3 regions of the Paenibacillus sp. N119s genome follow, and region 3 is predicted to be linked to each of the others. Evidence: riboswitches for the same ligand, from Rfam matches in the RefSeq annotation. Region 3 holds a riboswitch; each other region holds the start of a gene.
What was found. A riboswitch is a leader RNA that binds a small molecule or an ion and turns the genes downstream of it on or off. The one in region 3 is predicted to bind thiamine pyrophosphate.
Positions count from the first base shown of each region.

Region 1: another riboswitch for thiamine pyrophosphate. It lies ahead of thiC (phosphomethylpyrimidine synthase ThiC); the one in region 3 lies ahead of AC5V8P_RS09395 (thiamine phosphate synthase).
Region 2: another riboswitch for thiamine pyrophosphate. It lies ahead of AC5V8P_RS02410 (ABC transporter substrate-binding protein); the one in region 3 lies ahead of AC5V8P_RS09395 (thiamine phosphate synthase).

Region 1 is NZ_JCAJRU010000088.1:12,591-15,815, forward strand. It holds gene thiC (phosphomethylpyrimidine synthase ThiC) at 1-1,641, opposite strand, end outside; TPP riboswitch at 1,825-1,936, opposite strand; gene AC5V8P_RS12145 (IclR family transcriptional regulator) at 2,058-2,801, opposite strand; gene AC5V8P_RS12150 (alpha/beta hydrolase) at 3,099-3,225, shown strand, end outside.
Region 2 is NZ_JCAJRU010000009.1:4,386-7,610, forward strand. It holds gene AC5V8P_RS02400 (bifunctional 2',3'-cyclic-nucleotide 2'-phosphodiesterase/3'-nucleotidase) at 1-146, opposite strand, end outside; gene AC5V8P_RS02405 (pyridoxamine 5'-phosphate oxidase family protein) at 365-799, opposite strand; TPP riboswitch at 1,067-1,176, shown strand; gene AC5V8P_RS02410 (ABC transporter substrate-binding protein) at 1,371-2,414, shown strand; gene AC5V8P_RS02415 (MTH1187 family thiamine-binding protein) at 2,829-3,122, shown strand; gene AC5V8P_RS02420 (ABC transporter permease) at 3,119-3,225, shown strand, end outside.
Region 3 is NZ_JCAJRU010000058.1:828-4,052, forward strand. It holds gene thiS (sulfur carrier protein ThiS) at 1-109, opposite strand, end outside; gene thiO (glycine oxidase ThiO) at 106-1,254, opposite strand; gene AC5V8P_RS09395 (thiamine phosphate synthase) at 1,284-1,904, opposite strand; TPP riboswitch at 2,213-2,321, opposite strand; gene AC5V8P_RS09400 (ABC-F family ATP-binding cassette domain-containing protein) at 2,407-3,225, opposite strand, start outside.

The DNA of each region.
Region 1 (3,225 bases), on a different contig from region 3:
CGGTAGCGTTTCATCATGGTAGGACAAGGCCCGCTCAGGGTCAAGCGAAAGATTGAACTGATCGCGCCAGCGAAATTCAAAACGCGCCTTGGACAAAGCATCGTCACGCTGCTGGGCCCGTGGATGACCCTTCGCCAAATCAGCAGCATGTGCGGCAATTTTGTAGGTAATGACTCCCTCGCGGACATCATCCTTGTTCGGCAGGCCTAAATGTTCCTTCGGAGTAACATAGCACAGCATGGATGTCCCGAACCAACCGATCATAGCCGCCCCGATAGCTGAGGTAATATGATCATATCCTGGTGCGATATCCGTCGTTAGCGGCCCTAAAGTATAAAAAGGGGCTTCCTTACAAATCTCCATTTGTAAATCCACATTTTCCTTGATTTTGTGCATAGGGACATGTCCCGGCCCTTCAATCATAACTTGGACATCATGTTTCCATGCGATCTGCGTTAGCTCGCCCAACGTTTCCAGCTCTGCAAACTGTGCTTCATCATTTGCATCATAGATACTCCCCGGACGCAGACCATCCCCGAGAGAAAAGGCCACATCATAAGTTTTCATAATTTCACAAATTTCTTCAAAATGCGTATACAAAAAGTTCTCCTGATGGTGTGCAAGGCACCAGGCTGCCATAATCGACCCGCCTCGGGATACAATTCCGGTCATTCTATTCGCCGTCATCGGTATATATCGTAGCAATACACCCGCATGGATTGTAAAATAGTCCACTCCCTGCTCCGCCTGCTCAATCAGCGTGTCTCGATACAGTTCCCACGTCAGCTTCTCAGCTTCGCCGTTCACCTTTTCCAGCGCCTGATATAGCGGCACCGTTCCAATCGGTACGGGAGAATTCCTGATGATCCATTCGCGTGTCGTATGGATATTACGGCCTGTAGACAGGTCCATGACGGTGTCTGAGCCCCAACGCACTGCCCAGGTCATCTTTTCCACTTCCTCCTCGATGGAGGACGTAACCGCAGAATTCCCGATGTTCGCATTGATCTTTACGTGAAAATGGCGCCCAATGACCATGGGCTCACTTTCCGGGTGATTGATATTGGACGGCAAAATGGCGCGGCCAGCCGCCAACTCCTGCCGTACAAACTCGGGTTCTACCCCTTCGCGGATCGCCGCAAATTCCATTTCGGGCGTAATGATCCCTTGCCGCGCATAATGCATTTGCGTCACGGTTCGCCCTTGTGAAGCCCGCAGCGGACGGTTGGTCACGCCGGGAAATTCCACTGTCTCCCGTTTGGAACCGGGTTTCAGCCCATTATCCTCCGGCTTGACGGCGCGGCCCTCGTACGCCTCCACATCCCCCCGTTCCAGCGTCCAAGCTCGCCGTAATGGGGGTAAGCCCTGACGGATATCCATCTGATAGGCTTCGTCAGTCATCGGACCACTGGTATCGTACACACGCAGTGGCTCATGATACTCCGTGCCCTGCGGCGTATAGGTGGGATGCAGCGCGATTTCGCGCTCCGGCACAGCAATATCTGGCCGAGAACCCTGAATATACACCTTGCGGCTCCCCGGGAAAGACTTAACGCTACTGGATTGCTCCACCCTTGTCTTCTCTACTTCTGCTGATTTCACTCCTATTTCCTTCGTTCCTTCTGTTTCCATCGGTTTCATGGTCCATTCCTCCCATTTCGTTGAAATGACACACCGATCCGGAACCATTCCCAGGGTGGCGCTGATCTATGCAAAAAAGCCGGTTCCCCAGGGAACCGGCTAATTAAACGAGCCTGCTATCCAGACAGGACGCACATAGAATAAAACCTCATGCGTCACCGTAGACAGCAGCTGCGTATACATTTCAATGGCCGATTACTTCCCTACGCTGGTATGATCCAGATCAGGTGCAAAGGGTCCGGAATCTTGCCCGATTCCATCTCAGCCCGCATTACAGGCTCCCCCAGTAACTGTGATACTTTTTTATTCACATGTATTGGCGGCTATAACAGACAACCCGCCATCTCTATCAGACTACTTTAAATTTATAGCTTTGGCAACCCTTGTATGCTTTCCTATGGTATTCACTACTACCGTTACGGAAGCATAAGCCCCATTTCCTTGGCCGCTTCGATCAATATTGGAGCAAAATCATGCAGCGTCTCGGGTGCAAGTCGACTAACCGGGCCCGATACAGATAAAGCCGCCGCGACCTGTCCCTTTCGATTCACAATAGGTGCGGCGACAGCTGCTGCCCCTGGCTCACGCTCTTCATAGCTGGTCGCATAGCCCTTCTCACGGATATCCTGCAATTGGGCTTTATAAGCCTCAGGATCTACCGAAGGCGGCCATTCTTCCCCGCTTAGCAGTACCTCCAACTCCTGTGGCGGCATAAAGGCCGCCAGCACCTTGCTGGAGGCTCCCACAGCCAGCGGCATACGCGCTCCTACAGGCGCAACCCTGCGGATCGCCTGGTTGCTCTGTACGGCTTGTATGCGAATACGCATGCTGCCATCCCGCAAATACAAGCTGACCGTTTCTCCTAAACGATCACGCAGTGCTTCCATTGCAGGCTGTAACAACACCGCCGGCTCATCGCTTTGGGACAGATGCGTGGACAGCTCCCATATACGAAAGCCGAGCCTATATTTTTCCGTTTCGGCATTTCGAACGACAAATCCTCGATCATCCAGCGTAGTCAAAAGACGATGAACGGTGCTTTTATGTAGACCAATTTGGGAGGCAATCTCCGTTAGACCAAGATCAGAATTTGCGGTAAAACACAGCAATATATCAAGTGCACGCTCTACAGCGCGGACGGTTAATTTACGGTCTTCCATCGTGAACCGCTCCTCTTGTATCCATATTCGTTTCACACTATGAAACATGGTTACATAAATTATATAGAATAGTCGCGGCTACTGTAAACCGATGTTTTTGTGACAACCATATTACAGAACAAGAACAAACATCGACAATTCTTTGCATCATTTTTACTTTTCCAGTGCAGACGTTGACTTTGGATAATCCCCAGCATACGATAATAGGTATCTATACGGACATACCCTACTATTTTCAAGTGAGTTTATACCTATATTCCTGATTCGAAGATCAATTTTATATAAGGAGGCTCTTACATGATTTCGACATCCCAGCGCAACGCTCAGCTACAGACCGCTGTTCAGGAGCCGTCCACCCCACTCTTTAATCCCCGTCTGCTGCGGTTCAAGCACGTTGTGATTGCTCTGCTGCTGTCGGTCGTAT
Region 2 (3,225 bases), on a different contig from region 3:
TCCGTGGTTTCCATGATCCGCAGATTCACCGTACCGCTATCGCGAGAATCGCTAGCTGCCCAGGATGGAGCGGCCGAAAACACCAACAGGCTACAAGCTACAACTGCTGCTGTAAACCCTTTAAACCAATTTTTACGAAATAACAAAATATACCCCTCCTTATTAAGGTGTATGCCTCATATACATACTTTTGCACATATATGTAAGCTTTGAACCCACCATTCCTATTTTAATCCAATGTAGGACAAAAGAGTAGTCATTTGCTTAAAATATTTATGAAAAAATAATTAGTTTTCGAATAAAAATAAAAGCCAGTAAATCTCCTAAAAAGATTGGAAATTTGCTGGCTTGTCCTTTTATATTTCTATTTCGTCCACACCTGGCGCTCCATTTGTTGACCCACGTACTCAATACGAGTCGGATTCACATCTAAAATAACATAATCGGGATCGTCAGGTCCAGAAAACCATTTTTTCAGAGAATCATTCCACACTTGTTTGCGTAACCCCTCATCAGCTGTAACCTGGACGGTAGCCTCGACTTCCAAGACTTCCTTCGTGCCCCCCACCTCATACCCCAGCAGCAGATAAGCATTCGGATTGTCCTTTAGCTCCTCCACTTTATGTGTTTTGCGATCCGTTGCTAGATGAATGTTCATTCCATCGTTAAAAAGGGCCATATAGCGTACTTTCGGTTTTCCGCCCTCTACCGTACCTAACGAGCAAAATTTGTTGTTATCCAAAGCCTTCACAATGGCTTGTTCCAGCTGACTGCGATCCAATGTCTCCGTTTTACCCACAGTACAACAACTCCTTTTTACGAATTAGAATTCTATACGGCTTTGCCACCTGGCATCAGCCCTTCAGAACATACTGTGCGGCTGCTCTAAAAATAACATGACCGAATCAGACTGATGATTCATGTACATTTTCAGATCAAAGCTCACAGTAAAAGTGTACCCTGTCATTCGCTAAATGAACCGTAAGCCCTCCCTCAAGGCTGGACAGACCCGCGATCAAGGCATATAATCGTCGTAGTAAACCCGAATAAACAAACCCATTAAACCATACAATGCCAGGGGTGCTGGAATCGGCCGGCTGAGAGTGTGTCCCAAGACACTGACCCTTACAACCTGATCTGGGTAATGCCAGCGTAGGAATGCTTGAGCAAGATGTGCCTTTTTAATACAGGACATCCCTTACTTTGGTATATACAAGCGCAAGCGTCCCGGAATCTCGGGACGCTTTTTTTGTTGAAGATGAAGTTGTTGGAAAGATTGCATTCTGGCAGATGTTATTTTTGTGAAAATGGGGAACATAAGCTGTCTGATTGGACGGATAACGGGTAATTAAAAGGAGAGAACACAACGAATGAAGCGCATGAACATGTTAAGCCTGGGTCTGATCACTCTGTGGCTCATGGCTCTGACTCTGACCGCTTGCGGCGGTAATCCCCCTACATCTCAACAGGCTGCTCCTGCTGCCGGCACTTCAACGTCTACTCCGGCAAAGGGGCTTAAAGATGTTAAAGTCGTGCTTGATTGGACACCCAATACGAATCACACGGGGCTCTATGTCGCCAAGGACAAGGGATTTTACGAAAAAGCGGGTTTGAATGTCCAAATTGTTCAACCAGGTTCAGGCGGAGCTGATCAGATGGTTGCTTCGAATGCCGCACCTTTTGGGATCAGTTATCAGGAAGGCGTTACTCAGGCTCGCATCCAAGGCGTGCCGCTCGTATCCATCGCTGCGGTGATTCAGCATAATACCTCTGGCTTCGCAGCCCCGATAGACCGCGGAATTAAAAGCCCGAAAGATTTCGAGGGTAAAAGCTACGGCGGCTGGGGTTCACCTGTAGAAGAAGCGGTCATGAAATCCATCATGGATTCAGACCAAGGTGATGTGAGCAAAGTGAAGATCGTCAACATGGGCAATGCAGACTATTTCACAGCTGTGAAGCGGGATATTGACTTTGCCTGGATTTTCTACGCATGGACCGGAATTGAGGCCAAGCTTCGAGGTGAGCCATTGGATATGCTGTATGTAAAAGATTATTCCAAAAGCCTCGATTACTATACACCTGTAATTGTGAGCAATGAGCAGACGATAAAAAATGATCCTGACCTGGTCAAAGCGTTTATGGACGCTACTGCACAAGGCTATGAATACACTATCGCTCATCCGGAAGAAGCGGCAGATATCTTAAGTAAAGCTGTGCCAGAGCTGGACAAAAAACTGGTACTCGCTAGTCAAAAATGGCTAAGCCCGCGTTATCAGGACGATGCCGCGCAATGGGGCGTACAAAAAGCAGAGGTATGGAAAAACTACTCGGACTGGATGTACGAACGCAAGCTGCTCAGCAAACCTTTGGAAGTCGATAAAGCCTTCACAAATGACTTCTTGCCCAAGCGTTGATCATTTTGTAAAAACGCTAAATGACCAACTAAATAAAACGGAACTAGAGAAGTGAACGAATTACCACTAAGCGGACGGAGGATACTTCCCATCGCCACCGTCACGGGATTTCCCGAATAAAGCATCACAGGGTAGAAATCCGGGGACAAAAGCGACCGCTTTGCTTGTACAGCACCATTCCGTGCACTTCGTTCTCGTACCTCTTGGTTTATTCTTTAGTCTCATAGTATCTAAACGCAAAAGCAGGTGCGCTTGTGTGTAAAAATGCAACCCAATCTATCAAAAAACTAAAGTGCTTTTAAGGCGGTTGGCAGCGGAGCGGTTCATTTGAATCTGAAGAAACGAAGCGGTCTCCCCACCTTAAACCAATTTATTTCCCAATACTACTCCAAATAAAGGACAGGTGAAATTCGCATGGCGAACACATTGCTCAGTATTCAAGTCATCCCTAAAACTCCTAATAACGAAGATTCTTACCCATATGTAGACAAGGCGATTGAGGTGATTCAGCGTTCTGGCGTCAAGCATCAGGTGAACCCATTGGATACGACAATGGAGGGCGAATTGGACGAATTGCTGAAAGTGGTCAAAGACATGCATGAGGCCTTGACAGAAGCCGGAAGTCCCAGCGTCATTTCACAGATCAAAATCGCACATAACCCACAGGGCATCAGCATGAGCAAGCTGACCGAGAAGTATCGCCCATGAATCTGAAAGGCAAGCACGCATCCTGGTGGAAAAGCGTATGGCCGCCCCTTGTGGCGGTCCTCTTCTTTTTAGCGGCTTGGCAGGGAGCGGTTTCCTATTTACA
Region 3 (3,225 bases):
GCTCTACCACTACGGTTTTCACCTTTAAATCAAGTTCATGCAGCAACTGATCTACACGAGTGATTCGATTAGAAATGGTCATGCTCTGTCCGTTAATGGTCAGCTTCATAAACTTTCCTCCTTGAGAAGTTCAGAAGAAAATTTGCTTATTCCAAGTTCAGCCGCATCAGCCCCTTTAAGCATAGCGGCCATCGCTCGCCCAGTCGCATCACTAAGCAGGACACCGTTGCGATAATGCCCGACTGCAGCATAGGCGCCCTCCACCCCAGGAACAGGACCAATAAAAGGTCGCTCCGCTGCTGCCTGCGGACGTAAGCCTGCCCAAGCACGTATAAAAGAAGCTTCGTGTACACACGGTAACCAAACAGATGCACGTTCCAACAGCCCCTTTAATCCTCCCGCGGTCACCTCTTTGTCATATTGATGTGGAAGACTCGTGGCGCCTATCCAAAGCTCGTTATTCTGTTTAGGTACGAGGTAAACATCGTCGGCATAAATGGTATAATCCAACGGATGATCTTTCAAAGATACAGCTACCGCTTCGCCCTTGACCGGATAAAGTGGATAATCAAATCCAATCTGCCCTAGCAGTTTTGAGCTGTCCAAACCTGCAGCAATCACGACCTGATCGCAGGAAAAGAAACCAATGTCCGTTCGCACACCGCAAACTCGACCGCCCTGTATGACCAGTTCCTTAGCTTGAGTTCCAGACCATATTGTTGCTCCCAGCACCGCAGCTGCCCCTGCATAAGCCCGGCAAAGCTGGACAGGGGCCACTTGTGTCTCCTTCGAACGATAGATAGCACCAATTACTTGATCTGCCAAGCCCGGAATCCGTCGTGCCACTTCCCTGGCATCCCACCAAACGTGACAATCATCCTCTCGCATCTTAGCAGCATTCCAGCGTTTTTGCCCCTCTGCTTCCGAACGAAAAGGAGTCACAAAGCCTTCAGTACGAAATTGCACTGAAATACCCGATAAACGCTCCAAATCACTGACAAGTTCAGGGAATGCATCTCGACTTGCACGGGCAAATCGCGCCAGTTCATGGTCTGTGAATTCTTCACTTTCCGCTGCCAGCATTCCCACCGCTGCTCCTGATGCTCCCTCACCGGGGATCCATCGTTCCAGCATAATTGTACTTCGTCCCTCCTTGGCCACATGATAAGCAATGGAACTGCCGATCACGCCTCCACCTATGACCAAACATTCAGCGTGTGCTATCGCTTTGGTCTCTGTATGTGTCTCTGACATTTATCCCCTGTCTCCTATCTGGTGAGTATTCAACTTTCTTTAGTCCGTTTTCTAGCTTCAGATTCGCGAATTACAAGATCCACCATTCGCCTATATTCCATCGCTGCTGCAATGGGGGACTCAGCTTCCCAAATACCAGACATCACGGCAATTCCGCTTGCTCCAGCATAATAAAGCTCTGGAACATGGTGCGGTTGTATGCCGCCGAGCGCAATCACGGGGATGTCCGACAATCTGCATATGCGTTCTAGCTGTGCTATCCCCCGCGGTACAAGATCGGTCTTGCAAGAGGTCTCATATACATGACCATACAGTACATAGTCCGCTCCTGCCTGCTCGGCAGCCTGTGCCTCCTCCAATGAATGAACAGATACTCCACAGCGTGTGCCCTCTAGCAGTAGACTTTTTGCATCTACTACAGATAACCCATTAGCCGGTAGCTGGACAGCTCCTGCCAAGGTAAGTAAAGCTACGTCCACACGATCATTTACTACAATTTTCTGCAAAGGAACTTTCTGCTCCAGCATGCTACGAGTCAAAGAAAGCAAAGCAGACGCGCCTTTCTGTTTTGAACGTACGTGTACATAGTGAATGTAAGGATAAATAGCGGCAGCCACTTGAGGGACATCTACACAGGACACACTTTCCATCGTGATTACGTGTAATTCGATTTCAATTTCACCTCACTTGAGCTAAAAAATTTAATCGTATTAGCTGAACTTATATTGTTGTAGCTCCATATAGGTAATATCATACAGAGCTAGCCACATGTGCCAGCAATAATGAAAGGAGACCCTATGTAAATTCGTCTACGGAAGATCGAACTAATGAAAAGAACGAAACACAAAAAACCACTTCCCTAAGGAAGTGGTTAGACGAACGTTCAAAATCAAACGGACTAATATATCCGTAAACGTATATCGTTCCCCGCACGAACAAAAGTAAAGAGCGTCTCTTGTTTGTACGGTGCTCACTTCCCTACGCTGGCATAACCCAGATCAGGTACAAAGGGTCCGAAATCCATTTATTCCGTCTCAGCCGCATGGGCGGCTCCCCTAGTGTGACTATTTTATTGTATCAGCTAAGGATAGCTTAGCATATTTTCCTAATTCTGCAAACCCTATATTGTGTGAAATATGCCAGAACGGGTTTTTAGTTTACTTTACTAGACCACTCTTCCACATTCCACGTTTTGGTTACCCAATCTTCGTAAAAGTCCGGTTCGTGGGATACAAGCAATACGGTCCCTTTGTATTCCTTCAATGCGCGTTTCAATTCATCCTTTGCTTTGACGTCCAAGTGGTTGGTAGGCTCATCAAACAGTACCCAGTTGCTCTCACGCATTAATAGTTTACAAAGACGGACTTTAGCCTGCTCTCCACCACTAAGCGCAGATAGAGGCCGTGTAATATGCTCATTCTTCAAACCGCAGCGTGCCAAATGCGCACGTACTTCATGCTGATTCAAATGTGGGAATTCATTCCACACATCGTCAATCGGCGTAATTTTTCCAGCCTTTACTTCCTGTTCAAAATAAGCAGGCTGCAAGAAATCACCTTGATAGGTCTTTCCGCTGATTGGCGGAATTTTTCCCAAAATGGTTTTGAGCAACGTAGACTTACCGACACCATTGCAGCCGACAATTGCGATCTTTTCGCCACGTTCGATCGTCATGGACATTTTAGGCAGAAGGGCATGTGTATAACCTATTTCAAAATCAATACCCTCAAAAACCGTTTTCCCGCTCGCACGGGCTTCTTTGAATTGAAAGGTTGGCTTTGCAGCTTCTTCAGGCTTATCAATACGTTCGATCCGGTCAAGCTGCTTTTCACGGCTTTTTGCACGCCCTGATGTAGATGCGCGCGCTTTATTGCGCTGAATAAAATCTTCCTGTTTCTTAATATATTCCTGCTGCTTCTCATATGCATCAATATGCTGGGCTTTGTTCAGATCCGCCATTTCAAGAAACTT